DNA from 3 places in the Gottfriedia sp. NPDC057948 genome. Region 2 is predicted to be linked to each of the others. Evidence: riboswitches for the same ligand, from Rfam matches in the RefSeq annotation. Region 2 holds a riboswitch; each other region holds the start of a gene.
What was found. Region 2 has a riboswitch for lysine ahead of ACFVRR_RS09585 (amino acid permease). Riboswitches for the same ligand answer to the same signal wherever they lie in the genome.

Region 1 (10,497 bases), on a different contig from region 2:
ACACAGTTTTGTGAGTTACCACAGTTTGATAATCCACCGTCTCCCATAATTGCATGTAGACGTTCTTCCTTATTCATTTCTCCAGTTGGATGAGCATTAAATAAACGTACTTGTGAAAGCGGTGCAGGCCCAATAAAGTTAGATTTACTATTAACGTTTGGACAAGCTTCTAAACATACACCACAAGTCATACATTTTGATAATTCATAAGCCCATTGACGTTTTCTTTCTGGCATTCTTGGTCCAGGACCTAAGTCATGCGTTCCATCAATTGGAATCCATGCTTTAACGCGTTTTAAAGAATCGAACATGCGGCTACGATCAACTTGTAAGTCACGTACTACTGGGAATGTGCTCATTGGCTCAAGACGAATTGGTTGTTCCAATTTGTCAATAAGCGCAGAACATGATTGTCTTGGTTTACCATTGATAACCATAGAACATGCTCCACAAACTTCTTCAAGACAGTTCATATCCCAAGAAATTGCAGTCGTTTCTTTTCCATTTGAATTAACTGGATTTTTACGAATTTCCATTAACGCCGAGATTACGTTCATATTCGGACGATAAGGGACAGTAAATGTTTCTTCATATGGCGCAGTATTTGGTGAATCTTGACGTTTAACAATTACAGTAATTGTCTTTTCAGCAGTCATTGTTCCATTATGCATTTGCTTTGTCCTCCTTCTTCTTAGAATAGTCACGTTTTCTTGGTTGAATTAATGATGTATCAACATCTTCGTAATGGAATAATGGTGAATTTGATTTCTCATCAAATTTAGCCATTGTAGTTTTTAAGAATTCCTCATCATTACGTTCTGGGAATTCAGGTTTATAGTGAGCTCCACGGCTTTCATTACGGTTATATGCACCTAATGTGATAACACGTGATAAGTGAAGCATGTTTTCAAGTTGACGAGTAAATGAAGCACCTTGGTTACTCCATTTAGCTGTATCATTAATGTTAATGTTTTGATAGCGCTCATAAAGCTCTTGAATTTTTTCATCAGTTTTTAATAAGCGATCATTGAATCGAACTACAGTAACGTTGTCTGTCATCCATTCTCCAAGCTCTTTATGAAGAAGGTATGCATTTTCTTTACCGTCCATTTTATAAATGCGATTCAATTTTTCTTTTTCTTCATTAGCATTTGATTCAAATACAGAAGTTGAAACATCATCTGAAGATTTAGCTAAACCATTTACGTATCTTACAGCATTTGGTCCAGCAACCATTCCACCATAAATTGCAGAAAGTAATGAGTTAGCTCCTAAACGGTTAGCTCCGTGCATTGAGTAATCACACTCACCTGCAGCAAATAAACCAGGAATTGTAGTCATTTGGTCATAGTCAACCCATAATCCACCCATTGAGTAGTGAACTGCTGGGAAGATCTTCATTGGAACTTTTTTCGGATCATCACCTGTGAATTTCTCATAAATCTCGATGATTCCACCAAGTTTTACATCAAGTTCATGTGGATCTTTATGTGAAAGATCTAAATAAACCATGTTTTCACCATTGATACCAAGCTTGTGGTCAACACATACAGAGAAAATCTCACGTGTAGCAATATCCCTTGGTACAAGATTTCCATATGCAGGATATTTCTCTTCTAAGAAATACCATGGTTTACCATCTTTATACGTCCAAACTCGTCCACCTTCACCACGAGCACTTTCACTCATTAAGCGGTTTTTATCATCCCCAGGGATTGCAGTTGGATGGATTTGAATAAATTCACCATTTGAATAAACTGCACCTTGACGATATACAGCTGCAGCAGCTGAACCAGTGTTAATAATTGAATTTGTCGTTTTACCAAAGATAATACCAGGGCCACCAGATGCCATTACTACAGCATCCGCAGGGAAACTTACGATTTCCATTGATGTTAAGTTTTGTCCAACGATTCCACGACATACGCCTTCATCATCAACAATAACTCTTAAAAATTCCCAGCCTTCATACTTTTGAACAAGTCCTTCAGATTCGTAACGACGAACTTGCTCATCTAATGCATATAATAATTGTTGCCCAGTCGTAGCACCAGCAAATGCTGTACGGTGATGTTGCGTTCCACCGAAACGACGGAAGTCTAATAGTCCTTCAGGCGTACGGTTGAACATTACACCCATACGGTCCATCATATGAATGATGCCTGGTGCTGCTTCTGCCATTGCCTTTACAGGTGGTTGGTTTGCTAAGAAATCCCCACCATAAATTGTATCATCAAAGTGCTCCCAAGGAGAGTCACCTTCACCTTTTGTATTAACCGCACCATTAATTCCACCTTGAGCACATACTGAATGTGATCGTTTTACGGGAACTAATGAGAATAAATCTACTTTTGTGCCAGCTTCAGCGGCTTTAATTGTTGCCATAAGACCAGCTAATCCGCCACCGACGATAATTATTTTCCCACTCATGACTCTCTCTCCTTACAAATTCGCTAGTTGTGGATCAATGAATGCAAAGATAGCAGTTAATCCAACGAATGATAATACTACGAATATACCTAATGTAACATATGTTGAAATACGTTGTGATCTAGGTGTTACTGTAATTCCCCAAGATACGAAGAATGACCATAATCCATTAGCAAAGTGGAAAATTGTTGAAATTACACCTACTATATAGAAAACTAACATAAATTTTGAAGTAAAAATATCAGCCATCATATTATAATCAACCGTTGCTCCTAGTTGAGCAGCGATACGTGTTTGCCATACGTGCCAAGTAATAAAAATTAAAGTAACTACACCAGAAATACGTTGGAATAAATATAACCAGTTACGTAAGTATCCATAATTTTTAACATTGCTTGTTCCAGTGAACGCAATGTATAGTCCGTAAATTGCATGGTATAAAATTGGTAAGAAAATGACAAAAACTTCTAAAAAATAGCGGAATGGTAAATTCGCCATAAATTCAGCAGCTTTGTTGAACGATGTTGCTCCATTTGTCGCAAAATGATTGACAACTAAGTGCTGTGTTAAAAAGATCCCAACCGGAATAACTCCTAGCAATGAATGAAGTTTTCTAAAGAAAAACTCCCTTCCATTCTTGTTGCTCATGTAAACCCCTGCCCCCTTTAGTTTGTGCACATGAAAAATTTAATTCCTCTATTATTCTAAAAAAATAGAATAAATAAGCAATACGCATAAAAAGTCGAAATTTTTATGACATTTATCTACAACCCATTTTACTCCTGATAATATAGGAGGTCAAGAAAACGCGTACATTTTTCTTTACTGAAAAAACTTCTCATTTAGATTGGTAATCCTTGTAATCTACTGTTGTCGAATTATTGTTTTTACTATTAAATATTGTATATAATAAAAACATGTTTTTTTAGGAAAGGGAGAGTTATCCGACCATGACGAACGGCATTGAAAATTTAAATATTCCGGGAAATATTTCTGGTTTTGGCTATGAGCTAATACGTAACGATTTATTGAATGATTTATTAGGAAAAGAGCAAAATGATATTTTATATTGGGCGGGTAAAATGATTGCCAGGAAATATCCTTTAGCAACCTTTGAAGAAATTATAGAATTTTTTGATCAAGCTGGTTGGGGTACTCTTACTGTTGAAGAAGAAAAGAAGCAAGAAGTTCATTTAACACTATCTTCTGAATTAATTACATACAGAAATCAACAAAAAAAGAACGTATCTTACCAACTAGAAGCTGGATTTCTAGCGATGCAAATTCAACAGCAAATCGATGTTATAGCTGAAACGTATGAAGAGCAAAGCAAAAGAGGCGACAAAGTAAAGTTCCAAGTAAAATGGGATTTAAAGGATCCAATTACAAGAAGATAACACGAAAAACACCACAAGAACTTTGGTCCATTGTGGTGTTTTCTTTTGAATAATTTTTTCTTGAAATATTGAAATATAAGTTCAATTACAGATACAACAATTAGTATTAACCAATAAATCATTAAGTCCAAATTTTTACTTCAATTTAAGAAAAAGATCAGGTAGTTATTATTTAACTTACCCCTTCTCTTTCCTTTCCTTACTTGGATCCTGCCTTCTAATTCCATCAAAATTCTTGTTTCTTTTAACTCCCTTAATAATAGAATTTAACAAGAATAAACAAATAGAAACAAAAAACAAAATGGCGAGTATTAATAGAACGAACTGTAGCACAATTTCTCCATATCCGTAGGCAAGTATACTATGCCCCATTATTAATACCTCCTTCTTTTATTTACCATTTAGCCGTTCGCCTTACTTATTTTAAAATTACAGAATCTTTATATAATTTATTCGCTTAACGATTAAAAAACCCTTTTAAACGCTATCACTATACTATACGGCTCTGTATATCTGAACGTGATGAATATTGATAAAATCAATATTTCAAAGCCTATATATAAGAATTTGAACGCCTAAAAGGGTTTATTTTACTATTTAGTTTTCCACTACTACTTCTTCATTAATACGATCTAATTCATATCCTTTATGAAGAGCGTGAACTGCTTCTTGTAATTTTGATTTTGGTACAACTGTTGATACTTTAATTTCAGAAGTACTTACCATTTTTACAGGGATTTCACTTTCAGCTAAAAATTTAAACATTTTTGCAGCAACACCTGGATTTGAAACCATTCCACTACCTACAATTGATACTTTAGCAAGTTCACTTTCAAAATCAAATGAGCGGTAACCTAAAAATTCTTTCTTTGATTCTAGAACCGCTATTGCTTCCATCATATTTTCAGATTTGATCGAGAATGAAAGATTTACTAAGTTATCTGATGTTACGCTTTGGATGATAATGTCAACATCAATACCTTCACTTGCTAATAAAGTAAAGATTTTAGGTAATAAATCTACATGGTTATTTAAACCATTTAAAGTCATCCTTGTTACATTAGATTCGAATGCGATTCCTCTTACGACTGATTGTTGTTCCATTTGTGTTTCCTCCCCAATAAATGTACCGATTTCATCATGTTGACTTGAACGAACTTGAATAATTAAATTATAATTTTTTGCGAATTCTACTGCTCTTGGATGTAAAACCGCTGCTCCTAAAGCTGCAAGCTCTAGCATTTCATCATAAGAGACATGGCTTAGTTTAGAAGCATTTGGTTCAACTCTTGGATCCGTAGTATAAACACCTAATACGTCCGTATAAATGTCACAACGTTCTGCATTTAAAGCAGCTGCCAATGCAACAGCTGTTGTATCTGAACCACCACGACCTAATGTCGTAATTTCATTGTTGTCACTTAAACCTTGGAAACCAGCAACAATTACAATATACCCTTCATCAAGTAATTGTTGAATTCGATCTGTATGAATTGTTTCAATACGCGCATTTCCATGGACAGATTCAGTTTGAATTCCAGCTTGCCAACCAGTTAGTGAAATAGCTTTAAAACCTTTAGCTTGAATCGCCATTGCTAGTAACGAAATCGAAACTTGTTCCCCTGTAGTAAGTAACATATCTAATTCACGTTTACTGTTTTGCGGACTAATTTGAGCTGCTAAACTAACTAGTTCGTCTGTATGATGTCCCATTGCAGAAACAACTGTAACTACTTGGTTTCCTTCTTTATATGATTTGGTTACTGTTTCAGCAACATGCTGAATTCGTTCAATTGAGCCTACTGAAGTACCACCGAATTTCTGAACAATAATTCCCATTTTTCTCATCCTCACTTTTTACTTAAAAAAGAATACAAAAAAGCGCGTGAAGCAATGTTCACGCGCCTAATTTACAAATAAAATAAAATAGACAATTCATCAACATCTCTTCAATAGCTCCCCGCATAATTATTATGCGACAGTACTACATTTCTTAAATGCAGTCCCAACAAAATGAATTGTGGATTCATTTTATTTCGGCAAAACTTCCTTTCAACTGTCCATCACAACGCCACACGTCTATGACAGCATACTTTTAAGTTTTGCACCTCTATTACGAGAGAAAATCATTTAATTTTAACTAAAATATAAATTATTTTGAAAATAGTGTCAAGATAAAAATTTTGGCAACTATGTTACTCTTTATGGAAATGCTGATAAATTTCTTCTGCAACATTTTTTGGCATTTTAGCTGCTATTAACTCATCGATTGATGCCTCTTTTATTTTTTTGACTGATCCAAAATGTTTAAGAAGAGCTTTCTTTCTTGTTCCACCAACACCTGCTATGCCATCTAAAGCAGATTGAACCATTGATTTACTATGAAGCTGACGATAGAATTCAATCGCAAATCTGTGTACCTCGTCTTGAATTCTTTGTAATAAAAAGAATTCTTGGCTTTGTCTACCAAGTTGGACAATTTGAGGTGGCTGTCCTATTAATAACTCTGAAGTGCGGTGCTTTTCATCTTTAACAAGTCCAGCTGTTGGGATGTATAGGCCTAACTCATTTTGGAGTACATCTTCAACTGCAGCTAGATGTCCTTTCCCACCATCCACAATTATTAAGTTTGGTAAAGGTAAATTCTCTTTTAATGCTCTCGAATATCTTCTACGAACTACCTCACGCATTGAATCGTAATCATCAGGTCCTACGACAGTTTTGATTTTATATTTGCGGTAATCTTTTTTTGAAGGTTTTCCGTCTATAAAGACAACCATAGCTGAAACAGGATTTGTTCCTTGAATATTTGAATTATCGAATGCTTCAATTCGATACGGAGTTTCAATATTTAAAATATCCCCTAGTTTTTCTATTGCTTTAACTGTTCTTTCTTCATCTCGCTCAATTAATTTAAATTTCTCACCGAGTCCAATTTTGGCATTTTTATTTGCTAATACTACGAGTTCCTTTTTTTGGCCTCTTTTTGGTTGGAATACAGGAATTTTTAGTAAACCTTTTAAAATTTCCGTATCAACTTTATCTGGTACAAAAATTTCTTTTGGTTTTATATTGTGTGGTTTTTCATAAAATTGCCCAATAAACGATAGAAATTCTTCTTCTGGTTCATCGTAAATTGGAAAATATGATACATCTCTTTCAATTAATTTTCCTCTTCGAACAAAGAAAACTTGAACACACATCCATCCCTTATCAACCGCATATCCAAATACATCTCGATCAACTAAATCACTACTCATCATTTTCTGCTTTTCCATAGTCGCTTCAATAGATACAATTTGGTCTCGATACTCTTTCGCGCGCTCGAAATCTAATTGTTCAGATGCAGCAAGCATTTTTGCCTCTAATTCTTTTCGTATTTGGTCTTCCCCACCGTTTAGAAAACGGGCAATTTCATTAACTATTTCCTGATTTTGTTGATCAGTTACTTCTTTTACACAAGGCGCAAGACACTGACCAATATGATAATATAAACAAACTTTATCTGGTAATGAAGAACATTTTCGTAACGGATATAAACGATCTAATAATTTTTTTGTTTCACTAGCGGCTGTAGCATTAGGGAATGGTCCAAAATATTTCCCTCTATCTTTTTTTACATTTCGCGTAATTAATAAGCGAGGATGTTTTTCAGCAGTGATTTTAATAAAGGGGTATGATTTATCATCCTTTAACATGATGTTATATTTCGGATCATATTTCTTAATTAAATTCATCTCAAGAATTAAGGCTTCCATATTTGAAGAAGTAACAATATATTCAAAATCAGTTATCTCTTGAACTAATCGATATGTCTTACCATCATGGGATCCCGTGAAATAAGATCTAACTCTATTTTTTAACACTTTAGCTTTTCCTACGTAAATGATCGTCCCTTGAATATCTTTCATCAAATAACAACCAGGCTGATCAGGTAGTAGCGCTAATTTTTCTTTTAAGTGATTGTCCATTTCCTCTCACCTCTTTCGTGCAATTGTACACTTAATATTATAATCTCCATATTTAAAAACTGAAAATACTTTAATGATATTAAGTAAAAATTAAGTTTTCTATTGTAACTTTAATTTCATCAAGAGAAGAAAAGGAGAAATTTTGATGAAAAAAGTAAGAGTAGTTCATTTTTGGATAGGTGTGATTGTTTCTGTTTTCCTACTAATCGAATCTACTACAGGAATTATCCTGTATTTCAATAAAGGTGGCGAAGAAAAAGGAAGATTTTCTATGCAAGGTCAGTTTCCATCGGGTGGACAGTTTAATGATAACCAACAATCTCAAAATAGCGATCAAAACACAGCGCTTCAAAATGGACAAAATGGTGATAATACTCAAACCCCATTTCAAAATTTTGGAAAAAGACCTGAGCAGTCTGCATTTTCAGTAAAAAGCTTACATACTGGCATAATTGGTCTAATTAGTGGTATTGGACTTTTCATCCTTACCGGGACAGGATTAGCTTTATCTTGGATTTTATGGAGTAATAAACGAAAAATGAAAAAAAGAAAAGAAAAAGGATCCGTGGCTATCTAACAAAGAGGGTGTCCCTGAAAAGTAAATCTTTTATGGGACCTCTCTTTTTTTCTACACACAGCAAATAGGTGACACTACAAATAAAAACCATCCAAATAATTCTGGATGGTTTTCACCTTTATTATTATGGCTTGGGAAATTAAGAAGTCGCAGTTTCCACTTCAACTTGTTCTTGCTCATTACCTTCTTTATCGCCAGCTTTTCTATTCGTTAATTTAATTGGTGTTAGGAATAATGTTACGATTGCACCAATTATGATGAATCCTAAACCAACAAAGAATACTTGGTGTAATGAATCCATTAATGATGTTTTAATGATCGGTAACATACCTTCTAAAATTGGCTTAGGAATTAGCTTCTTAGCATCCGCATTAAATAACATTGTAAATACAGACTGAGGAGTTGTATTAATCATGTCTTTAAATTTGTCTACTAATGGTGCAGCTTGAGCTGGTAATTTATTTAAGAATGGAACTAAATCATTGTTTAGAAGTGTTCCTGATTTACTGTTCATTACAGCACCTAAAACAGTTGCTCCAAAAGTACCACCGATTGAACGGAAGAATTGGCTAGAAGATGTTACAATCCCCAATTCCTTCTTATCAAATACTTCTTGAAGAGCTAGAGTAATTGTCGGCATTACTAAACCAATCCCTAGACCCATAACTCCCATAAAGATTGTTGCAATTGTTTTAGTTGAATTCATATCTAAAGTTGTTAATAAGTATAAACCTAATGCAATTACGAACATACCCGTAATAATCTGTGGTTTAATACCTACTTTAAATACAACCTGACCACCAATAATACTTGCAATAATCATAGTGATCATCATTGGCGTCATAATTGTCCCTGATTGTGTTGCACTTACTCCAACAATTCCTTGCATGAAGAATGGTACGAACATAATTGCACCAAACATCGCAATTGTCATAAAGAAACCAATTAAGTTCAATGTTACGAACGTTCTATTTTTAAATAAATACATTGGTAGTATTGGCTCTTTAGCTTTATTTTCTGCGATCACGAAGCTAATGATTCCAACTACTGCTAATACAAATAAACTAATGATTTGCCAAGAATTCCAATCATATTTAACTCCACCTAAACTTAAAGCAAGGAGTAAACTTACAACACCGACAATCATAGTTACCATACCAGCGATATCGAAATTGATTGGACCAGTATTTTTTCTTCCTTTTAAACCTAATGCAATAAAAATTGTTGCGATAATACCTACTGGAAGGTTAATGTAAAATACCCATTTCCAGTTTAATGAGTCAACAATCCAACCACCGATTTGTGGACCGATTACTGAAGCTAAACCGTAAATACCACCGAAAACCCCTTGGAATTTCGCACGTTCTTTACCTGTAAATAAATCTCCGATTACAATCATCGCCATCGGCATCATTACACCGCCACCGATACCTTGAATACCACGGTAAATAATTAATTCAGTCATGTTATGTGCAATACCACATAATGCTGAAGCTGCCATAAATATAACTAAACCAGCAATATAAACACTTCTACGACCTAATAAGTCTGCTAATTTACCTGCGATTGGCACTACTGTAGTTGAAGTTAATAAGTATGCTGTTGTAAGCCAAGTCATCATACTTAAACCACCAAGGTCTCCAACTATTTTAGGCATTGCAGTACCAACTATCGTGCCATCTAAAGCCGAGAAAAACATTGCAATAATTAGACCAATTAGCAATAGTTTACGATTGCCTTCTTTTTGAACAACTGTATTTGTAGTCAAAATATATTTCTCCCTTCTCTCCCATATCTTTTTTCTTATTATAATTACTAATACAAAAAAATATTTTGTAAAAATTTCTATAAATCTGCTGCAGCATTTGCAAGCTTTTCAGTAATCTTTGCAAATTGTAATAACTCTTCGTCAGAAAGGTTAAACAAGAAACCTTCAAAAATTTCTTTTCGATCTTTTATCACTGATTCTAATTTTTTAATCCCTTCCTCAGTTAACATAATATTTACAACTCTTCGGTCCTTTTTATCATGTTCTCTATATACAAAGTCATTATGTTCAAGTCGATCAATCATAAATGATACAGCACTTGGTTTTACACCCATCATCTCTGCTATCTCAGAT
Region 2 (10,497 bases):
CCAACGCCACCTGCCCCGCCATGAATTAAAATATGATCACCTTGTTTTAAATTACCTCTGTCAAAAAGTGCCTCCCATGCAGTAATAGCTGTTAGTGGTAAACTTGCAGCTTCTTGAATTGGTAAATTTTTTGGAGCTTTAGCAATTACTGTTTCTTCTATTAAAAAATAATCTGAAAGAGTACCCGTAAAGACATTTAAACCGAAAACAAAATCTCCAACTGAAAAACGTGAAACATTTTCACCAACTTCAACAACTTCACCAGAAAAATCACTATGTAAAATCATCGGAAATTTAGGATTGAACGCATTTGGTACTATTCCTTTTCTAATCTTTGTATCAATTGGATTGATACTAGTCGCAGAAACTTTAACTAAAACTTGATGACCAGATGGCTTCGGTATTGAAAGTTCAATATTTTTAAACTCAGAGCTATCTCCATATTGGTGAATAACAATTGCTTTCATAATAGGCCTCCTATGCAAAATAGAAAATATTATTAAGTCATTTTATCATACATCAGATGGAAAAAAATACAATTTTGACTTGAAATTAAAATCATAAGGTTTTGATTATAAATGGTTAAAAATTTATAATTTATATTGTTTTTTCACATTGATTCAGTATAATCAATATTAATCTTTTAATCTTAATTCATGGAGGAAAATGACTATGGTAAACAAATTAGAGGAATTAAATGAGAGAAATACGTTAAACCATAGAAATATTGTAAAGTATGTAAAACACGTCTTTGATGAGTTAGACTTAAAAGTTAGAAGATTTCGTGAAGAAACAGCAATTAAGGCAGCTCATCATGCAAAACCAGATTTAGAAGAAGAAAAATTATTTTATAACAATATTCACCATATGAAGACGTTACTAATTGACGTATTAGAACGTACTACTGAAGATCTTGAACATATGGGAGATAAAAACTGGAATAAAAACTTCAAAGACGGCGTAAACGCGTAATTTTAAATAAAAGCGTATTTTCTCTATAAATTCAATAAATAAGGATAGGAAGGTAATTAAACCTTCCTATCCTTTTGATTATTTCTCTATATCCGGCTTCAAATTTCTTACATAATTTTTCAATACAAAAAGTACACTTTCATCAATTGGAATATTTATACCAAATCCATCACTTTTTTCAAGCGAAACAAAACCATGAAGTAAACTTCTTAAACCTCTTACCGCATGAATAAGTTCAATATCCGATAAATTAAATGGTTTCAATAACTCATAGATTAAGTTCAATATTTTATTGCCAGTTAAATGATAATCATCACCTGGTGTTTGAGACGGAGATAAGGTAGCTTTATATAAACCAGGATGGGTTCTAGCATAATCAAGATAAGCAAAAGCTAATGCAAAAATTGCTTTCTCATTATTTTTACCTTCAACCGATTCACGAAGTTTTTCATAAAGTTGAGTAATCCCATGTAATGCAACACTATTTTTTAGTTCATCCAAATTCTTAATATGATTATAAATCGATGGTGGTTGAATCGTTAGCTTCTTTGCAAGATAACTAATCGTTAAAGCCTCCCAGCCTTCTGTATCGACAATTTTAATTGAAGTACTCAGTAATTGATTAAAATTCAATCCAATCCTTGGTGACATTACGAATTCCCCTTCACTTACTGCTTTTTAAGAGCACGGTCAATTGCTTCTTGTGGATGACTTAACATCGTACCATGACCTACTGCTAATAATGTAGGTTTTAATTCACTAATTTTCTTAGCACTATTTAAAGCAGCATCTTTATTCCATGTTGCCATTGAAGGAAAAGGAAATAAAATTTTCAATTGACCAGAGATTGCAAAACCACCTCTTAATGAAAAGGCATCACCAGCGATGATAGCATTTGTGCGTTGATCTAAAAATGCCATTGAACCAGGTGTATGCCCGGGAACTTCAACTGCTATTAAAGAACCAATAGTGTCTCCTTCCTGTAGTAAGCGATCCGGAATAGTTTCGATATTTTTAGGGACGCCACCTTTTATAGGCATATTTGCCTCACTAGTTTCTAAACTAGTGTCTCCTTTTAATAATTTTGCATCCCTTTTTGAAATGGAGACGACTGCATCAGGAAGTAGTGATTTTAATTGATCAAGCGCTCCAACATGGTCACCGTGCGCATGCGTTAAAACGATATTCGTAATTTTTTTGCCGATTTGATTAGCTGCTTCAATAATTTTAGTCGCACTAAAGGATAGTGCTGTATCAATTAACGTAAGTTCGTTTTCTTCTTCAACTAAAAAACAATTTACAGGAAAGAAATTGGGTAAAAAGCTCAACTCATAAAGATAATTATTTTTCGTAATCTTCATTTTATACCCTCCTAATAATAAAAACTAATACCTTTAGTTTTATAATACTAAAGGTATTAGTTTTTGTGAACAAAAATTCCAAATTTACATAAAAATCGGTTAAAACAACTAAAAAACCCTTCCATCTAAGATGAAAGGGCTTCAGACTGCCCGAAAACGCTCGCTTTCTTCGTTGCTTCGCCTGCCTGCGCGGTGCTCATTACCGTCTAGGGTAACTCCGCTCCTCACCAGGCTTCGCGCCTCGAAAGACAAGAGCTCGCAATCAGTCTGAAAATCAAATTTTTAGTACTTTTTCTACATGTTGATATTATTTTCTAGATAAATCCATCTCTTTATAAGAAACAACTTTCGTTTTGTGTTTAAATTTATAACCTAACCAAACAATTAAAAATACAGGAATTCCAATGTATGAAACAAGTACACCTTGCCAATCAATTGCCTTACCAGTGAAAGCTTGCCAGTTTTGAGCTAGTACAATAAATAAACAAGCTAAGAATGCTAAGATTGGACCTAGTGGGAACCATTTTGCGCGATAAGGTAAATCTTTTAAATCCTTTCCTTGAGCAACATAAGCCTTACGGAAACGGTAATGAGAAATCGCAATACCTAACCAAGCAAGGAAACCTGATAAGCCTGATAAATTTAATAACCAAGTATACACTTGACCTTCACCGAAAAATGAAGATAAACAAGCAAGTGAACCAACTGCAAGTGTTATATATAAAGCATTTGTAGGAACACCATTTTTATTTACTTTTGTTAAGAATTTAGGAGCTTTTCCTTCAATTGCTAAAGTATATAACATACGAGTAGATGCGTATGTTCCACTATTACCTGCCGATAAAACTGATGTTAAAATAACTGCATTCATTACAGAAGCCGCAAATGCAACACCTAATTTTTCAAATACTAAAGTAAATGGACTAACAGCCACATCGTTTTTCATTAGACCAGGATCTGTATAAGGAATTAATAAACCAATTACGATAATAGCGAATACATAAAATAAAAGGATGCGCCAGAAAATTTGACGGATAGCTTTTGGAACATTTTTTTCTGGATGTTCTGTCTCACCTGCTGCAACACCGATTAGCTCTGTACCTTGGAATGAGAAACCTGCAACAATAAAGATTGATAAAACACCTAAAAATCCATTATGAAACGGAGCATCTCCAGCAGTAAAGTTTTTGAAACCTGCATGATGTCCACTGATAATGCCAAAAATCATTGCAATACCAACAACTAAAAAGACAACTACAGTTACAACTTTAATTAATGAAAACCAAAACTCTGATTCACCATAGCCTTTAACTGAAAGTAAATTTAAACCTAATATAATCACTAAAAAGATTCCGCTCCATAATACTGCTGGAGAATGAGGGAACCAATATTTCATCAGCATTGCTGAAGCTAATAATTCAAAAGCTAAAGTGATTGCCCAGTTATACCAATAATTCCAACCCATAGCAAAACCAAATGCTGGATCAACATAGCGAGATCCATAAGTACTAAATGAACCCGAAACTGGCAAATAAGTCGCCATTTCACCTAAACTAGTCATTAAGAAATAAACCATAATACCAATTAGTCCGTAAGCTAAAACAGCTCCGCCAGGACCAGCTTGACTAATTGAAGTTCCACTAGCTAAAAACAATCCTGTCCCAATTGAACCACCAATTGAAATCATCGTTAAATGTCTTGCTTTAAGGCCCCTTTTTAAAGAACCATCGTGAGTATTCGATACTACTTTATCATTCTTAGGGTTTGTTAGTCCCATCTTATTGCCTCCTCTTGATTCTTGCAATCTTATCTTTACGCGAGAATATGGGACGGTATAAAGTGTTGTATGATGTGTATTTTACTCAGTATTTTCGTCATTATGTAAAGAATGGAAAATCTGGTAAAATACAAAAAAACACGTGAAGCAATGTTCACGTGTTTAAGACTCAATTATATGTGTCAAACAACATCAACATCTCTTCAATAGCCCTCCACAAGAAATCTTGTGACAGTCCTATGCTTATTCAGCAATAGGCCCAGTAATAAATTTAAATGGTAAATTTATTACTTCGGCAGTTTCACCTTTTATTACTTTTCACAGGTACCATAAACCTCAAAGTAACGACTAATCAAAACTGCGCCTCTATCCAAACGAGATAAAGATCATATTAAATTAATTTTTATAAACTCAATATACAATCTATTAATCTAGTTTGTCAATAGAATTTTCGACAAAAACAGACTTTACCTAAGAGATGTATCTCTTGATTTTCGCCTCAGGATACTCATGTCTTGTACCTAACACTTATGTTTTTGTATAATAATTCTATATACTTCAAAGGAGGAAATTTTCACATGACAATTTATAAAGCATTAACACTTGCGGGATCTGATAGTAGTGGTGGAGCTGGATTACAAGCTGATATTAAAACGTTTCAGGAACGTAATGTTTATGGCATGAGTGCAATTACAACTTTAGTAGCGATGGATCCTCATAATCATTGGCATCATCAAGTATTTCCAATTGATATAGATACAATTGCAGCACAATTAGAAACAATCATTGTTGGCGTTGGAATTCAAGCAATGAAAACAGGTATGCTTGGTTCAACTGAAATAATTGAGCTAGCAGCAAAAACAATAAAAAAACATAATATTGATCGAGTTGTTGTCGATCCAGTTATGATTTGTAAAGGAAATGACGAGGCTCTTCACCCAGAGACAAATGATGCATTAAGAGAAATTTTAGTACCTCTTTCAACAGTTGTAACACCAAATTTATTTGAGGCAGCTCAATTAGCTAAAATGGCTCCAATCTGCACTGTTGAACAAATGGAAGAAGCAGCACGCAAAATCCATGAATTAGGTGCTAAATATGTTTTAGTTAAAGGTGGAAGCAAAATTCAGCATGAAAATGCAATAGATGTATTATTTGATGGAGAAAAAATCGAACATCTAGAATCTGATAGAATCGAAACTACATATACTCACGGTGCGGGTTGTACTTATTCGGCTGCGATTTGTGCAGAGCTTGCTAAAGGAGCAGAACCAAGAGAAGCAATCTACACTGCAAAGAAATTCATTACTGAAGCAATTCGTCACTCATTCCCACTTAATCAATACGTTGGTCCAACAAACCACATGGCATATCGATTACATGGAGAAGGCTAATATCAAATAATGGGGCTGTCTCATAAGTCAGGTTAACTGACGTATGAGGCGCTCTTTTTTAATTGTAAAAAAATGGTGAATGTACTGAAGCTGGTATGATTTTTATCAAAAACTAGAAAATCTGTTCCAAGTCTGAATAAAAACTTGATAAAATCTGCTATTTATCCTACTATTGTCTAAATTTGAGGACATAATACCTTAACTGGTATGGGTAATTTAAAATTTTATTTGCGATTCCTTGGAATTTAATTGCAGTTTCGCTAAATTTATTTGCGATTCCCTAATTTTAATTGCCGTTTTGCCAAATTTAATTGCGGTTTTCAGATTTTATTTGCGACTCACGATATTTTTTATTTTAAAGAATAAAAAAAGGGCAAAGGTTTCCCTATACCCTATGTTCCCACTTTTCACTTAACGAACCCTTTAATTGCCTTAAATGCATTTCTTCCTTTGAAGTAAACAAATCTTTCCCATTTAGCTAGTAAACCATTTCCATTTCCACCATTTTCAATCTGAAGCGCGTGTTGTTTATGAAACTCAGCAACTCGTTCATTATGTTTTGTATGCAAAGTGTTTAAACGCTTATGAAGATGTATTGCCTGTTTGTTATGTCCCATATAAATTCAATCCTCCCTTAGTTAATAGCTTAAATAATTTATAAATAGCTAGAACATACAATTATATAATTAATTTCTACTTTATTTCCTACAACCTTTTACACTTTCAATACTTTAAAAACCAAGTAAAAATTACCATAATTTAACATTTTTTATGTATTGCATGTTATTATATATAGAAAGGAAGTGAATTTTATGAGAAAAAATATTTTCATATTAATGATAACATTTATGCTTCTTTCAGTAATTGGTTGTGAAAAAAATAATGACGAAAGTATCCAAGGCATTGCATATGCTAGCCTAACTAGAACTGAACAGGCTGCGTTAAGTGATAAACATGGGGTCGTTAAAAAAGTAGAATCCATACCGAATAATGCTACAATATTTAATAAAAACTATCATAAAGATAAGCTATATTCTGTTACTTTTAATGGAGATAATCCTGAAGAGAAGATCGTTATCTATATAGATAATAAGACAAACAAAAAAGTCGGAATGATTGGTGGGGATTAATTTTTTAATCCATTCAGACTGCCCGCCAAATGCTCGCTTTTTTCGTTGCTTCGCCTGCTGAGCGGTGCTCATTACCGTCTAGGGTAACTCCGCTCCTCATCAGGCTTCGCGCCTCGAAAGACAAGCGCTTGCAATCAGTCTGAAAAACAAGTTTTTTGTACTTTGGCTACACACTAAAAGAGCAATATTAATCGCTCTTTATTTTTTTATTTGTTTTAATAAAACTAATCATTTAATCCTTTTCCATCGAGAATTTGACCAATGTATTTCTCAACCCTAGACGTACGTGTTTTTGATTGTTTTGGTTGAGAAAAATAATAAATATAAGCTCTTTGACGTCCTGGCGTTAATGCTTCAAAAGCCGTTTTTAAGGCCGGAATTTCATCTAATTTAAGTTGTAATTCTTCAGGAACTTCATAATCTGAAGTCTTTTTTAATTCTACTTGCAAACCTGCTTTTTCCACTTCAATTGCTTCTTTAATATAGTCCTTTAAAACGCTTTCCATTTCAATTATTTCCTGAATATTGGTGAACCGAATCTGACGAGCTGATTGTACATTTTCTGTTTGTTGAATCAGAATGCCTTTTGGATCTTTTAACAACGCACCTTTGTGAAACAGAAGTGCACAATATTCTTTAAAACCATGAATTAAAACGATATTTTTATTATCAAGTGTGTAACAAGGATGCATCCATTTAAAATCTTCAGTCAGTTCACAGTCAATGACGATATCTCTTAACTTATAAAATTCCTCTTGCCACTTTTTCGCTCTCAATAAAAATGCTTCAACTTTAGGATGCATATTATTATTTGTCATCGATAAACACCTCTTATTAATTCCACTTTTTTAGCATTACATAATTATAAATTAATGTACAACATGAAAAATCTTCATTTTAAATTTTACTATACATGTTTTTATAATACCACTCGGATTGGCTCATCTACTTTATTCTTAGCTAGTTAACACTGGATAATTAGTCCCCTCCAAAAAAGTTATTCTTTAAACGGATGCAAATTTCCTTCAATCAAAAAAAGAACAGGTCAAAGGTTTCCCTTATCCCTGTTCTACATATCTTCTAAGTAATTAGTACTGATCCCAAGCAACAACTTCATCTAAAGTTAAACGAACTTTTTCGAAGCCTGCTTTGATTCCTTTACCAACTGAAATTAACATAACTGGTTTGAAGTTTGCTGGTACATTGAAAGCTTCTACAAATTTCGCTTGGTCAAATCCACCCATTGGAACTGTATCTAAACCTTTTGCTTTTGCTGCAAGCATAAATTGCATTGAAACTAATCCACCATCAACCATCGCAATTTTTGTTGCAATTTCTTCTGGTAAACCACCGTAGTTTTTCACGATTGATCCTACGTAGAAGTCTTTCACTTCCTGAGTCATCATACCTTTTTCAACTAATTCATCATAAATGCGATCTGCATTTTTGTATGCTTCTGTATCACCTAAAACAGCGATTACCGCAGAAGCATCCACAACTTGTTGTTGGTTATTAGCGATTGGTAATAATTTTTGTTTAGTATCTTGGTCCTTAATAACAAGGAATCTCCATGGTTGTAAATTAGAAGAAGATGGAGCTTGAACTGCAATTTCTAGTAACTCCTTAATTTCATCATCAGACATTTGAAAGCTTGGATCGTAGTGACGAACTGATCTTCTTTCCTTTGCTACAGTAAAGAAATCCGTACTATCAAGTTCTTTTGGCGCTTCTTTACCAAAATCAATTTCGTTTACTTTATTTAAATACTCTTCTTTTTCAGATTTAACATTAGACATATTTAATCTCTCCTTAATTAACTGTATTCTTTATAAATACAGTATATGACTTTAACTGTATAAAAGTCAACTACAGTTTATAAAAAAATAAAATCGAAACATTTTAGTTTCGACTAAATTAGAAAACATACTAATAATTGATTTTCAAACTGATTGCGAGTTCGTTTGGTAGGCCATCTGAAACTAGTTTCGATTTTATTTTATCCATTTTCCTTTGGTAATAAGTCTGAAATTGTTTTCTTTGCGAGACCTTCAACAAGCCAGCTTTCCATCTCATCTTTTAAATCATATAAAGCAGATCGTGTAGATGGTGTAAAACATTCCTTACTATTTACATCTAAAAAGCCTTTTGAATATGGATCTGATCTCATCGCATCATATACATCTTTTAAAGTAATTTCATTAGCACCTCTGGCTAAATAATATCCACCATCTCGTCCTTCTTTAGCTGAAATAATGCCTGCCTTAACTAAATTAGCAAGAATTTTTCTTAAAAAAGTAGATTGTGCTTCAAGTTTTTGAGCTAATACTGCGCTTGGACAAATTCCATCTTGCTCCGCTAAAACTAGTAGAGATTGCAGTGCTAGTCCAAACCACTTCGTACTAGAAACCTTATCTTTCAAGATCATTCACCTCAGTTACTAGTCTAAACTATTTTTTGAAAAAGACAACCTAATATAAAATTAAACCAAAATTTTCACCCTTGTTTAATTCACGATTAAAACTCACTACTTTAACTCACATTGAAACCAAATTGAATCGCCACCCATTATCACTTTACAATCAATAAAATGCTTTCTCTTTGAAGATTTGAAAATATAGGATGAATTTGAACTTTACAAATTATATAAAAATGAAATGAAAAACATCGAATAAAAGTAGAGAACCTACTCTTTATACAGAGTAGGTTCCTATTTTAAGCAGCCTTATACCTCTTTTGCTTCTGAAATTAAATAGCAATAATGTGGAGACAACATTATAGGCAGGAAAATCATCACAAGTGATTTTTACTATTTTAAATTTCTAATTATCATTTCTTTTGACATTTCACCATCGTAAATTTAAACGGAGGTTTACTTTCCATATTCTTATGTGGTTCAAGAATTTCGGAAACTTCAATCAATCCATAGTCTCCAAATTCTTGCTTGATCCAGTTAGAATCATAAAAGAACATTTTTATCCCTTCCATTATTTCAAAGTAATCTTTATCTAGCTGTTTGCCTTTTCCGTACATTGGTGCATCTTTTGAAATTGTAGTAAATACCATATAGCCATTCGGATTTAACTGATTATAGCAATCTTTAATAAACTTTTCTCTCTCTTCTTTATTCAATAAGTGAATAAGTGCGTAACAAAATATACCGTCATAAAGCTTTTGATCAAAAGGCATGTCGGTAACTGAACCATGAAAAATAGTAAAATTAATTCCATTTTGTCTTGCCAATTCAATCGCTGTTTTTGATATTTCAATACCTGTTACGTTTATTCCATTGTCAGTAAAAATTTTTGCGTTTCTACCATATCCAATCCCCGGAATCAAAACATCCTGAACTTTCTCTTCAAGGAAAAAGTCCTTTGTTAAAATTGCGGAGTCTGAAGGTTCAAATCCCCACATCATTTGATTTTCTATAAAACTCGATTCCCAAATTTCTGCCATAACTAAAACCCCTATCTAAATCATTCAATCTACTTACCCAATTGTGTTCAAAAAAAGAAAGACCTAAGGCCTTTCTTTTTTATTTCTATTTATGACGCATTGCTCTTAGCCATTTCTTTATCTGATAAACGCTCATTACCCATTAAGAAAATTGAAATCAATGCTAATCCTACAGGAACTAATGTCCAAAGGAATGTATGAGCAATAGATGTTGAAAACACGTCAGTAATTTTTGTCAATATTGGTGCAGGAATCAATTTGGCAGCTTCAGGAGTAAAGGCTTGATTAATATTCGAAAAATCCTGAGGTGCTCCACTTTTTGCAAATGCATCAGCAATTTTATCAGTAAATACATTTCGTTGAATAACTCCAAAAACAGTAATACCAACTGTCATTCCTAAAGCACGAAG
Region 3 (10,497 bases), on a different contig from region 2:
GAATTTGAACTAGAATTTGAACTAGATTTCGAATCAGAATTTGAACTAGATTTAGTAGCTGGGGTGCTAACGCTGTCATTTTCCTCATCATCGCTAGATAAAGCAGCTAATTCAAGAGATTGTTGCTCAAGACGTTGAACTCTCTCATCTTCTTTTGCATTCTCTAATTCTTTAACAGCTAACTTTAAGTTAGCTTCAGCAGTATTTAATGATTTTTGTTTTTCAGCTTGTGATTTTGAAAGTTCACTTTGTTGAGCAACTAAATCTTCTTTCGCTGTTACTAAAGATTCTTTCTTCTGATCAACAAGTTGTTTTTCTTTTACTACTTCTGCTTGTTCAGACTTTTGTTCTTTAATGATATTTTCATCAGCTTGAAAAAGTGTTGAAATTGAGTTTACTCGATTAAAGAAATCTACGATTGAGTCAGAATTAAATAGTACGTCTGTTACTAGATTAACTTTTGGTTGCTTTTGCATTGCAACTAAACGATCCTCTAATAAATCGTTACGTTTTTGAATTCGGTCTTGTAAATATGTAATTCTCGCTTTTTTATCTTTAATAATTTCTTCAGTTTCAGAAATTTCTGCTTTTTTTGCTTCTATGTTTTGCTTAGTTGTTTTAATTTGTTGATCTATTTTCTCTATCTCGTTGCTTAATTCTTTAAATTGTGATTGGAACTTATCTACTTCAGCTTGCTTTTTTTCAACTTTGCTATCAGCTAATACTGAAGCATTTGGCGCTAATGATAATACTATTGTACTTGCCATCGCCAGCACTGCTAGTTTTTTTCTTAACATTTCAGCGTTTCTCCTCTCGCTAATCTACGTAAATATTTATACCATAGATTCCCGAAGAGAGTCGCAATTGTTACAATATTGTAATATAAATGATAAATATGTCTTTATATGTCGATAAATTAACATCTTTTATTAAAGGAAACGAAATAAAACACTTCTATATTATATAGAAGTGTCAGTATTGATACAAATAACACAAAAACGTTAATTATATCTATCTACGAGAGTTTTCGATGTAAACTCTGTCATTTCTAACTAAATCTTCATATGTTTCACGACGGACTACTTCTCTTGAAACACCCTCTTTAACAAATACTACTGCTGGGCGACGGATACGGTTATAATTATTAGCCATTGAATAGCCATAAGCTCCAGTGCAAGATACAGCTAATACATCATTGTTTTGTACAACAGGTAAGTTACAATCCCAAATTAGCATGTCGCCACTCTCGCAGCATTTACCAGCAATCGATACAACTTCTTTATTCTCATCATTTGCTCGATTTGCAAGCATCGCTTCGTATTTTGATCCGTATAGTGCAGGACGAATATTATCAGTCATTCCCCCATCAACAGATACATATTTACGAATTGAAGGAAGAGTTTTTGTTGAACCAATCGTATAAAGTGTTGTTCCAGCTTCACCAACAATACTACGTCCAGGCTCTAACCATAATTCTGGTAATTTGTAGTCTAGCTCTTCACATTGTTGTTTAATAATAGTAGTAATTTTTTCTATATGTTTAGCAACAGCTAAAGGCTCATCTTCCGAAGTATAACGAATACCAAAGCCTCCACCTACATTTAATATTTCAGCTGTAAAACCTAAATCATTTTTAAGTCCATTTAAAAAGCTCATTAATACATTGATTGCATGAACAAATCCATCTGGTTCGAAAATTTGAGATCCTATATGTGAATGTACTCCTAATAATTTTAGGTTAGTTGATTTTAAAGAAACTTCCACTGCTTCATTAGCTTGACCAGACATAATATCGAATCCAAATTTAGAGTCTTCTTGACCAGTCATTACATATTCATGTGTATGTGCTTCAACACCTGGCGTAACACGTAATAAGATTGATACTTCTTCATTACGTTGTTCAGCTAAAGCCTGTAATACTTCTAGCTCAAAGAAATTATCGACTACAAAACAACCTATTTTTGCATTTAAAGCTTCTTCAATTTCTTCAATTGTTTTGTTGTTTCCGTGAAAGTGAATTTTCTCAGCTGGATAACCTGCTTGCAATGCTGTATATAACTCTCCACCAGAAACAACATCTAGACATAGACCTTCTCTTTCTATTAAGCGGGCTTGTTCAACACATAGAAACGCTTTACTCGCGTAAGCAACCTGATATTTCATTCCCGTTTCTCTTAAAGCTTCATGGAATTCCCTACATTTTGATTCAATTAATGCTTCGTCATAAATGTATAGAGGGGTACCGTAATTTTTTACTAAATCTACAGTATCACAACCTCCGATTTCTAAATGTCCTTCATTATTAATTCGACTATTACCATGTAAATACATTCGTATTCTCCCTTCAAATCAAATGTAAGATCATTCTAAGAAGCTTCCTTCAATGTATTAGTGTATTAAAAAAGACACATGAAGGATATGTTCATGTGCCTATCGCTTTTTAAAAAAGGACTTAGCCAATCACATCTCTTCAATAGCTCTTCACAAACACATGTGACAGTACTACATTTATTAAATGTAGTCCCAGAAATAAAATGTGTGGCAATTTATTTCTTCGGCATAGGATCCTTTCTCATTTCGTCATAGAACCCACAGTTCTCTAAAATGATACTCATATACAATGCAACCTCTACGAATAGACTGTTATTTTTTATATTAGTCTATGTATAACACAGTCTAAAAATAGATGTCAAACCATTTTTGAATAATATTGTCGATTTATATTCACTTCATACACACAGCTTTTCCTTTTCAAAATAATATCTATAATATAGAATATGTTTTATGCGAGAGAAAAGGTGATTCAAAAATGAAAAATCATTTCAAAAAATATAAATTAAATCTAAAAAAAACAAACCACTAACAAACTGTTAGTGGTTTTTCTTTTTTGTTGCCTTATTACAAAACTCTTAACTTAAGTAGAAAAAATTGGACAGGGGTGAATAGATTGCGTTCAAGCAAAATAGCTGTACTCTCAATATGTAGTAACTCATTCATCGTTTTATTAAAATTAATTGTCGGGATTTTTACTGGTTCCGTAGCAATTATCTCTGAAGCAATTCATTCTTTGTTGGACTTAGTTGCTTCAGTCATTGCCTTTTTCTCTGTAAGGATTTCAAACAGACCACCTGATAAGGAACATCCTTATGGTCATGGTAAGTTTGAAAACATTTCAGGTACAGTCGAAACCATCTTAATATTTGTAGCTGGTATTTGGATTATCATTGAATCTGTTGAAAAGCTACTTCATCCTACCCCAATTAAGATGCCAATTATCGGTGTAGTCGTCATGTTTATTGGAGCGTTAATCAATTGGAGAGTAGGAAAAATCGTTCAAAAAGTAGGAAATGATACTCATTCAGTTGCAATGCAATCAAACGCTTTGCATTTATTAACAGACGTTTATTCATCACTCGGAGTTGCAATAAGTTTAATTTTAGTCAGTCTTACTGGTTGGGAATTTCTCGATGCATTGATTGGAATTGGAATCGCAATTTATATAATGAAAGAATCAATCGAACTTGGACGTAAGTCGTTTACCCCCCTACTTGATACTGGGCTTTCGATAGATGAATTAAAACAAATCGAAAATGTATTATATTCTTTTAAATCCCAATTTATCGAATACCATGACTTACGCACGAGACGTTCTGGTGCTGAGGAGCATATAGATTTCCATTTAGTATTGCCATCTCACATGAGCATTGAAGAAGCCCATATACTATGTGACAAAATAGAAGAAGAAATAAAAAAGGTTTTAGTTGATCCAAAAGTATTAATACATGTCGAACCAGAAAATGAAAGAATACAAAAACTTGATTTCGTAAATACAGCATCTAGAGAAGAGCAGGAATTGCAAGGAGTAGGAAATTCATTAAAAGGATAAATGGACATTAGAAAACCCCACAAGGATTTTATAACTTGTGGGGTTCATTCTATTTTTAGGACATTTACTAAATAATAATTTCATCGGAGGGTTGCTCTGAATCGTCTCCTTTTAATTTTTGAGCTCTCATCGTAACCATTGCATAGCCGATCGCCATAATTATGCCAAAAACATATCCACCAATTGTAAAGATAATTGTACGTGAGTAATATGCTTTTAATCCATACGTATCAACCATCCACCATTGTGCAACAGCAAATACGATATCTTTAATAATCCATGCGACAAACAAGTACTGGAACACTTTGAATAGTGAAGGATGTTTATATAATTTTTTACTTTCTTCACGATCTTGTCCCTGTATTGCAGCAATATCAATCATAAAATAATATGGTAATGGCTTTTTCAAAGCCAATAAAACTAAAAATACAACTACAACACCAAAGTGATAATACACATTGTACAAAATTAAGTTTTTCGCAGAACCTAATGCCATTAGATCAACGGCAGTACTTACAGTTAATGTTGAGATAATAAATATACCTGTAACATTAAACTGTTTAGTATACCAAAAACGAAATAAAGTATATAAGATCCCTGGAACCGTTGGTAAGAGCATCGCCCAATAGTCACTAAAATAGTGTTGTAAAACTTTATATAAAACAAGCGGAAATACTAAATACAAAATTAGATCGTAAATAATTAAATTACTTTCTTTCTTCATTTATACAACCTCGTTTTTTTAGGCCTTTTTCGTCATAATCATTGCTAGTTAATATTATTATTAATGTTACTAAAAAACAAAAATCAATTAGAAAGTGCCATATTTTATTTTTTAATTACCACAATTTTCAAACTATCAAAATAACAAATTGTTAAACATGATTATAACAAAAAAATCTAGGAGCATAAACTCCTAGATTTAATGTGTGGACAAAAGTCAAAAATAACTCTACTGGCCAAGTGATCTTTTTAAACCGTTTACTAATCCTGCATGTAGCCCTTCATGGAAAATATTAAAGCTAATCATGTCTCGAACTGTCTTTATTTCAAAACTCCCTAGTTTCATCTCTTTTGAAATGATTTCATCTAAGCGCCCTTCATATGTAGAAATAACTTGTTCAACTTGCTTTTCTAATAAAGTAACAATTTCCTCATATGATGGTGGCTCCGCTTGCCAGTCACCTGGTTTAGTCCCACCCTTGAAAAATTCAATGAATTCCTTTTGAAGTTTCCCAGCATCAGCAGTGTTAGCATAAAGTAATTGCTCATATGCCCCTAGCACATGACCTGCATTCCAAAGAATATTATTATTGAATCCGGCTGGTATTACATCTACAGCTTCTTTTGAAACAGAACCAAGAACTTTCAATGTATAAACCCTTGTAAACCTAAGTTGTTCAAAAATAGCATCCGCCATCTTGATCCCTCCATATAATGTCATTACTGATATTATCGTATCACGAATGAGGGATATTTTTCTTAAAAAAGATGTTATCACGATAGAAACAGATGACTGTTTTTAACGATAATTAAGAAACAAAAAAAAGAGCCTCAATATGAGACTCCCTCCAGTACTATTAACTATCAATCCCTTAAAATAAAACCATTGATCCTGGACCAGTGAGCAATAACCCTACTGCAGCTGCAATAATTAATAGATTAAACTCAAATCCGTTCGAAGTATTCCAGAATCCATTCTTTATATGAACCTTTAATACTGCTACTGCCATCACTACTATTATCAACCATGCGCCTATTTCTGTATATACACCAGCCGCTACAAAGAATCCACCTACAATTTCTGCCGCTCCTGTTATAAAAGCAAAAAATGCTCCAGGTTTGATTCCAATCGACTCTAACCATTGTCCAGTTCCTTTAATACCGTAACCACCAAACCAACCAAATACTTTCTGCACCCCGTGACCTAATAAAATAATACCTAAAACAAGTCGAATAACTAATAGGCCTTCATCAAGCATATCTCCACCTCAATTCTCTTTAATTTGAGATATTTAGTGCATAATTATTTTTATTCATTTTTTGACATGTTTATGACCTTTATTATTAATTTTTAAAAAATGAATCAGTTTTCTTGTATTTGAGGAATAGAATACTATTACAGAAGATTTTCTAACTTAAAAGGAGAGCATACATCATGAAAAAAGTCGTTCCACTAACTGTAATCGGCTTTTGGATTTTAATGCTACTACTCGCCATTCGATATCATTTATTTCATTTATCATTGCAAGATATAAAACATTTTATTGCTAATTCTTCCATCAACCCAATGCTATTATTTGTCGCTATTTTCTGTGCAAGAATCTTTCTATTCATTCCTAGCTCTGTATTAATTGTAGTAGGTAGCTTGTTTTTTCACCCGTTTGAAACCATTCTCTTATCATTAATCGGAATGGCTATCACAGAAACAATTATTTACCTATTAAGTAGAAGTATATTAAGTGATTCGATCCAGCAATTCATGGAGAATAAATATCCCTCTCTATTTGAAGAGCTTATTTCGAACCGAAAGAGATACTTATTCTTAACAGTTGCAACTCCACTAGCTCCAACAGATGGTGCATGCTTTATCGCAGCCTCCACTAATATGAAATACTTGTCCTATATCGCAATAGTGCTTACTGGTAATATTCCAATTGCAGTTCTTTATACGTTATACGGAAATTTCTTGCTTGGCTCACCATGGATTACAATCTGTATTACTGCTACAATCTTAGCCGGATTTTTCATTTACATTTCTTTAAAAAAGAGACAAAAAAAGGATACACATTTCTCAGCCTAAACTTTTTCAACTAAGTATTTTAAAAAATTGTTAATAAATAAATCGATTTTTATAAATAAATTAAACTATACTAAGATTAATTAAAACTTTTTAAGAAATCGAGGTAAAAAGATGGAAACAAATAAGATTTTGTCGTCATTATGTTATTTTAGCGTATTCTTCGCACCTTTTTTATTCCCTATAATTGTTTATTTCGTTGCAAAGGATCAACAACTAAAATCGCATTCTAAACGAGCATTTTTTTCACATATACTCCCATTTCTAACGATTATTATTTTAGCGATTATTTCCCTTTTCACTTTTAATACTTTTGGTGACGGTGCAGGTTTTGCTCTTATCGGTGGATTTATATTAGCATTCATTGTTAATTTAATTGTCTTTATATGGAATATTGTTCAAGGTATTAAAGTATTGATGTAAATTCGTCATGTTTTCTACATTATTTCTCAGGAAATTTTCAATTTCGACAAACGCTTAATAAGTAAAAAGGCAATGTAATATTAAACCATTACATTGCCTTTTTTTATTATTCACTTTGTGTTACATAAGCTTCTTTTGAATTAGTTCGTTTAATTGATTTCTTAATCATTAATGATAAAGATAAGATGCAGGCAATTAAAATGGAGCTAGTTAAAGCTATTTGCGATGTTGTTAAAGAGAAAAATTTAGCCAAATAGACAGAGTATGAAAGTAGAGATGATGTAATTAATTTTGAAATCGAAGCAATTAAAAGAAACTTTTTGAAAGATACTTTACTAATTCCTGCCCCGACACAAATAATTTCATCAGGTAAAATCGGAATGATAAACATTAAAGTTAAAATAATTGTTTCATTTTTTTTGACATATTCCTGGTATTTTTTTAACTGTCTTTCTTTAACAAACTTTGAAACTAATTTAAGTCCACCTATTCTTGCTAAGAAATACATAATGACAATACCTAAAGTTGAACCTAAGAATCCAATTAACGCTCCTGTAAACGATCCGATTACAGCACTACCCGCAGGAATAGTAAGTGCTTCCGGTAAAGGTAAAATAATCGGTTGAAATAAACAGATTAAGAAAAATAATAACTTTGCAGTTGTAATATGATTGGTTAATATTCGCTCAACTCCGTACTTATCTACGAATACTAGAAATTGACTAGCATAAAATAGAATTCCAACTACTGATATACAAAGTAGTAAACTAATTAATGCTATCTTTGTAACCTTTAAAAACTTTTTATGATTCGATACAACTAGATAGAAATCTAGTAGCAGAATTCCCATGATTGCAAAAACAAATGATATTTTATAGATCGTTACAACAGTAGGTAAACTAGTGACTAATATTAAGATTGATATTGTAGCTAATACTATGTGTAACGTAATTTCTTTCATTGTATTAAACTGTTTATTTTCTTTCTTCAATGTTATCAACTCCTATACTACTGCTTGACCGTTCTTCAGTATTTTTCGTTACTCTAATCGTAACGATTTAATATACAGTTTAAAACGCACTTAAGTATTAAACTTAGTAAGTCTTAGGTCTTACATTAAGGAAGTTTTTTTAAAATGAATTTATATTCAAATATTCAACATTTAAGATAAAATGCCTCTATGGTTTTAGATAGAAAATAAATATTCTATGATATTCAAACGGCCTCATTCGATTAAATAAAAAAACGACTGTCATCTTTTTGACAGTTGTTTTGTTTTATTATTTAATTAAAAATCAAAATTGTCTGGGTCTGGACCAACACGGTGGTTTTGGTTCAGAGAGTTGATTTGGTTCATATCTTCTTCTGTTAGTTCAAAATCGAAAATATTTGCGTTTTCTTGAATACGATGTTCTTTGATTGATTTTGGTATGATCACTACACCGTTTTGTAAATGCCATCGTAATACAACTTGAGCAATTGATTTATTATGTTTGTTTGCTATTTGTAGTAATGTTTCATTTTCAAATAATTGTCCTTGCATTAATGGAGCCCATGCTTCTACTTGAATTGAGTTTGCTTTTAAAAATTCTCTTAGTTCAACTTGACTTAACATAGGATGTAACTCAACTTGATTGATCATAGGCATTATTTCAGCATTCGCCATTACTTCTTTCAAGTGATGAATTTGGAAGTTACTCATTCCAATTGCTTTTACTTTTCCATTTTTGTATAGTGTTTCTAGTGCTTTCCATGATTCAACATATTTACCTTCTACTGGCCAGTGGATTAAATATAGATCTAAATAATCAAGACCTAGTTTTTTCAAACTTAATTCGAAAGCATCGATAGTTGATTGGTAGCCTAGATCAGCATTCCATACCTTTGATGTAATAAATAAGTCTTCACGTTTAAGACCATTTTCTTCAAGAGCTTCTCTAATTCCTTGCCCTACACCTTCTTCATTTTGATAAATCGCTGCCGTATCGATACTACGGTACCCATTTCGTATTGCAGCTTTTACAGAATCAATTACGACTTGTCCATCTTCTACTTGGAAAACTCCTAACCCAATTACTGGCATTTCTAAACCATTATTTAATTTAACTAAATTATTCATTTTATTTCTCCCTTTTTTATATAATATTTTATTAAAAATTCACTTTTTCTTTTCTAAAGAAACACTCCAGATGCTTAACAGAACTGCTCCGAATACCATGATTCCACCAATCCATGGGGTATGAATCAACCCAATTGTATCTACGACTAAACCGCCAATAAACGCTCCAATTGCAATACCTACGTTGAATGCTGCAATATTTAGCGCTGATGCAATATCTACAGCAGAAGGAACATACTTCTCAGCTAATTTCACAACATAAATTTGTAGACCAGGTACATTCATAAAAGCAAGTAAGCCTAAGAAGAAAATCGTTACAATCCCTACTATTTTAAACGGTGCCGTAAACGATAGAATGATGAGAACAATGGCTTGAACAGCAAACATCCACGTTAGTGCTTTTAAAGGATTTTTATTTGCCGCTTTTCCACCAATCGTATTACCAAGTGCTACTGCAATTCCATAAACAAGTAAGATCATACTTACAGAGTTAGGAGCAAAGCCGGTGATTTTTTCAAGGATTGGTGACAAGTATGTGAATGCTACAAATGTACCTCCATATCCTAATGCTGTAATAGCAAATGCTAAAAGTAATGGTCCATTTTTTAAAACTTTCAGGTTATCACTTAATTTTGAAGCTGGCGGTTGTTTAATTGTTTTCGGAACTAATATTGCAATTGCTATAATTGCAATCACACCTAATAATGCCACAGCCCCAAAAGTAGATCTCCAACCAAAATGCTGACCAATAAATGTGCCTAATGGAACTCCTGTTACGGTTGCAACAGTTAAGCCCGTAAACATGAATGCAATCGCACTTGCACGTTTGTTTTCAGGAACTACATCCGCTGCAATTGTTGAACCGATTGAAAAGAACACCCCATGTGAAAATGAAGTAATGATTCGAGCAACTAACAATAGGCCAAAACTAGTCGAAAAGGCAGCAACGCTATTACCTACTATGAAAATAATCATTAAAAGCATTAATAACGTTTTTCGGCCAATCTTATTTGTTAATGCCGTTAAAATTGGTGCCCCAAAAGCAACACCCATCGCATATCCAGAAATTAATAATCCCGCTAATGTGATTGAAATTTTCAAATCACCAGCTAGAGTTGATAATAAACCAACGGGAACAAATTCAGTTGTTCCGATACCAAATGCACTAATGGCAAGAGCCATTAACGCGGGAGTGCCACTTTTTTTCTCTTGCACTTTAATCGAAGCAGCAGTCGAACTCATAAAATTCCTCCTTGTTATTTTTATAGT

Region 1: another riboswitch for lysine. It lies ahead of ACFVRR_RS12940 (aspartate kinase); the one in region 2 lies ahead of ACFVRR_RS09585 (amino acid permease).
Region 3: another riboswitch for lysine. It lies ahead of lysA (diaminopimelate decarboxylase); the one in region 2 lies ahead of ACFVRR_RS09585 (amino acid permease).

The regions. Positions count from the first base shown of each region.
Region 1 is NZ_JBHVPN010000007.1:63,166-73,662, forward strand. It holds gene sdhB (succinate dehydrogenase iron-sulfur subunit) at 1-656, opposite strand, end outside; gene sdhA (succinate dehydrogenase flavoprotein subunit) at 664-2,430, opposite strand; gene ACFVRR_RS12925 (succinate dehydrogenase cytochrome b558 subunit) at 2,443-3,078, opposite strand; gene ACFVRR_RS12930 (YslB family protein) at 3,381-3,827, shown strand; gene ACFVRR_RS12935 (hypothetical protein) at 4,005-4,199, opposite strand; gene ACFVRR_RS12940 (aspartate kinase) at 4,425-5,666, opposite strand; lysine riboswitch at 5,773-5,948, opposite strand; gene uvrC (excinuclease ABC subunit UvrC) at 6,023-7,798, opposite strand; gene ACFVRR_RS12950 (hypothetical protein) at 7,944-8,375, shown strand; gene ACFVRR_RS12955 (MDR family MFS transporter) at 8,515-10,143, opposite strand; gene ACFVRR_RS12960 (MarR family winged helix-turn-helix transcriptional regulator) at 10,221-10,497, opposite strand, start outside.
Region 2 is NZ_JBHVPN010000004.1:213,636-224,132, reverse strand. It holds gene ACFVRR_RS09605 (zinc-dependent alcohol dehydrogenase family protein) at 1-467, opposite strand, end outside; gene ACFVRR_RS09600 (hypothetical protein) at 673-972, shown strand; gene ACFVRR_RS09595 (TetR/AcrR family transcriptional regulator) at 1,051-1,623, opposite strand; gene ACFVRR_RS09590 (MBL fold metallo-hydrolase) at 1,641-2,333, opposite strand; gene ACFVRR_RS09585 (amino acid permease) at 2,641-4,110, opposite strand; lysine riboswitch at 4,310-4,487, opposite strand; gene pdxK (pyridoxine/pyridoxal/pyridoxamine kinase) at 4,689-5,504, shown strand; gene ACFVRR_RS09575 (hypothetical protein) at 5,912-6,121, opposite strand; gene ACFVRR_RS09570 (hypothetical protein) at 6,317-6,634, shown strand; gene ACFVRR_RS09565 (YdeI/OmpD-associated family protein) at 6,859-7,452, opposite strand; gene ACFVRR_RS09560 (nitroreductase family protein) at 7,723-8,430, opposite strand; gene ACFVRR_RS09555 (RrF2 family transcriptional regulator) at 8,631-9,053, opposite strand; gene ACFVRR_RS09550 (class I SAM-dependent methyltransferase) at 9,461-10,087, opposite strand; gene ACFVRR_RS09545 (MDR family MFS transporter) at 10,177-10,497, opposite strand, start outside.
Region 3 is NZ_JBHVPN010000022.1:23,992-34,488, forward strand. It holds gene ACFVRR_RS21775 (C40 family peptidase) at 1-797, opposite strand, end outside; gene lysA (diaminopimelate decarboxylase) at 1,012-2,331, opposite strand; lysine riboswitch at 2,467-2,640, opposite strand; gene ACFVRR_RS21785 (cation diffusion facilitator family transporter) at 2,948-3,886, shown strand; gene ACFVRR_RS21790 (VC0807 family protein) at 3,954-4,610, opposite strand; gene ACFVRR_RS21795 (DinB family protein) at 4,839-5,306, opposite strand; gene ACFVRR_RS21800 (DoxX family protein) at 5,482-5,868, opposite strand; gene ACFVRR_RS21805 (TVP38/TMEM64 family protein) at 6,045-6,689, shown strand; gene ACFVRR_RS21810 (magnetosome magnetite crystal formation protein family) at 6,801-7,109, shown strand; gene ACFVRR_RS21815 (TVP38/TMEM64 family protein) at 7,216-8,100, opposite strand; gene ACFVRR_RS21820 (aldo/keto reductase) at 8,398-9,228, opposite strand; gene ACFVRR_RS21825 (MFS transporter) at 9,268-10,470, opposite strand.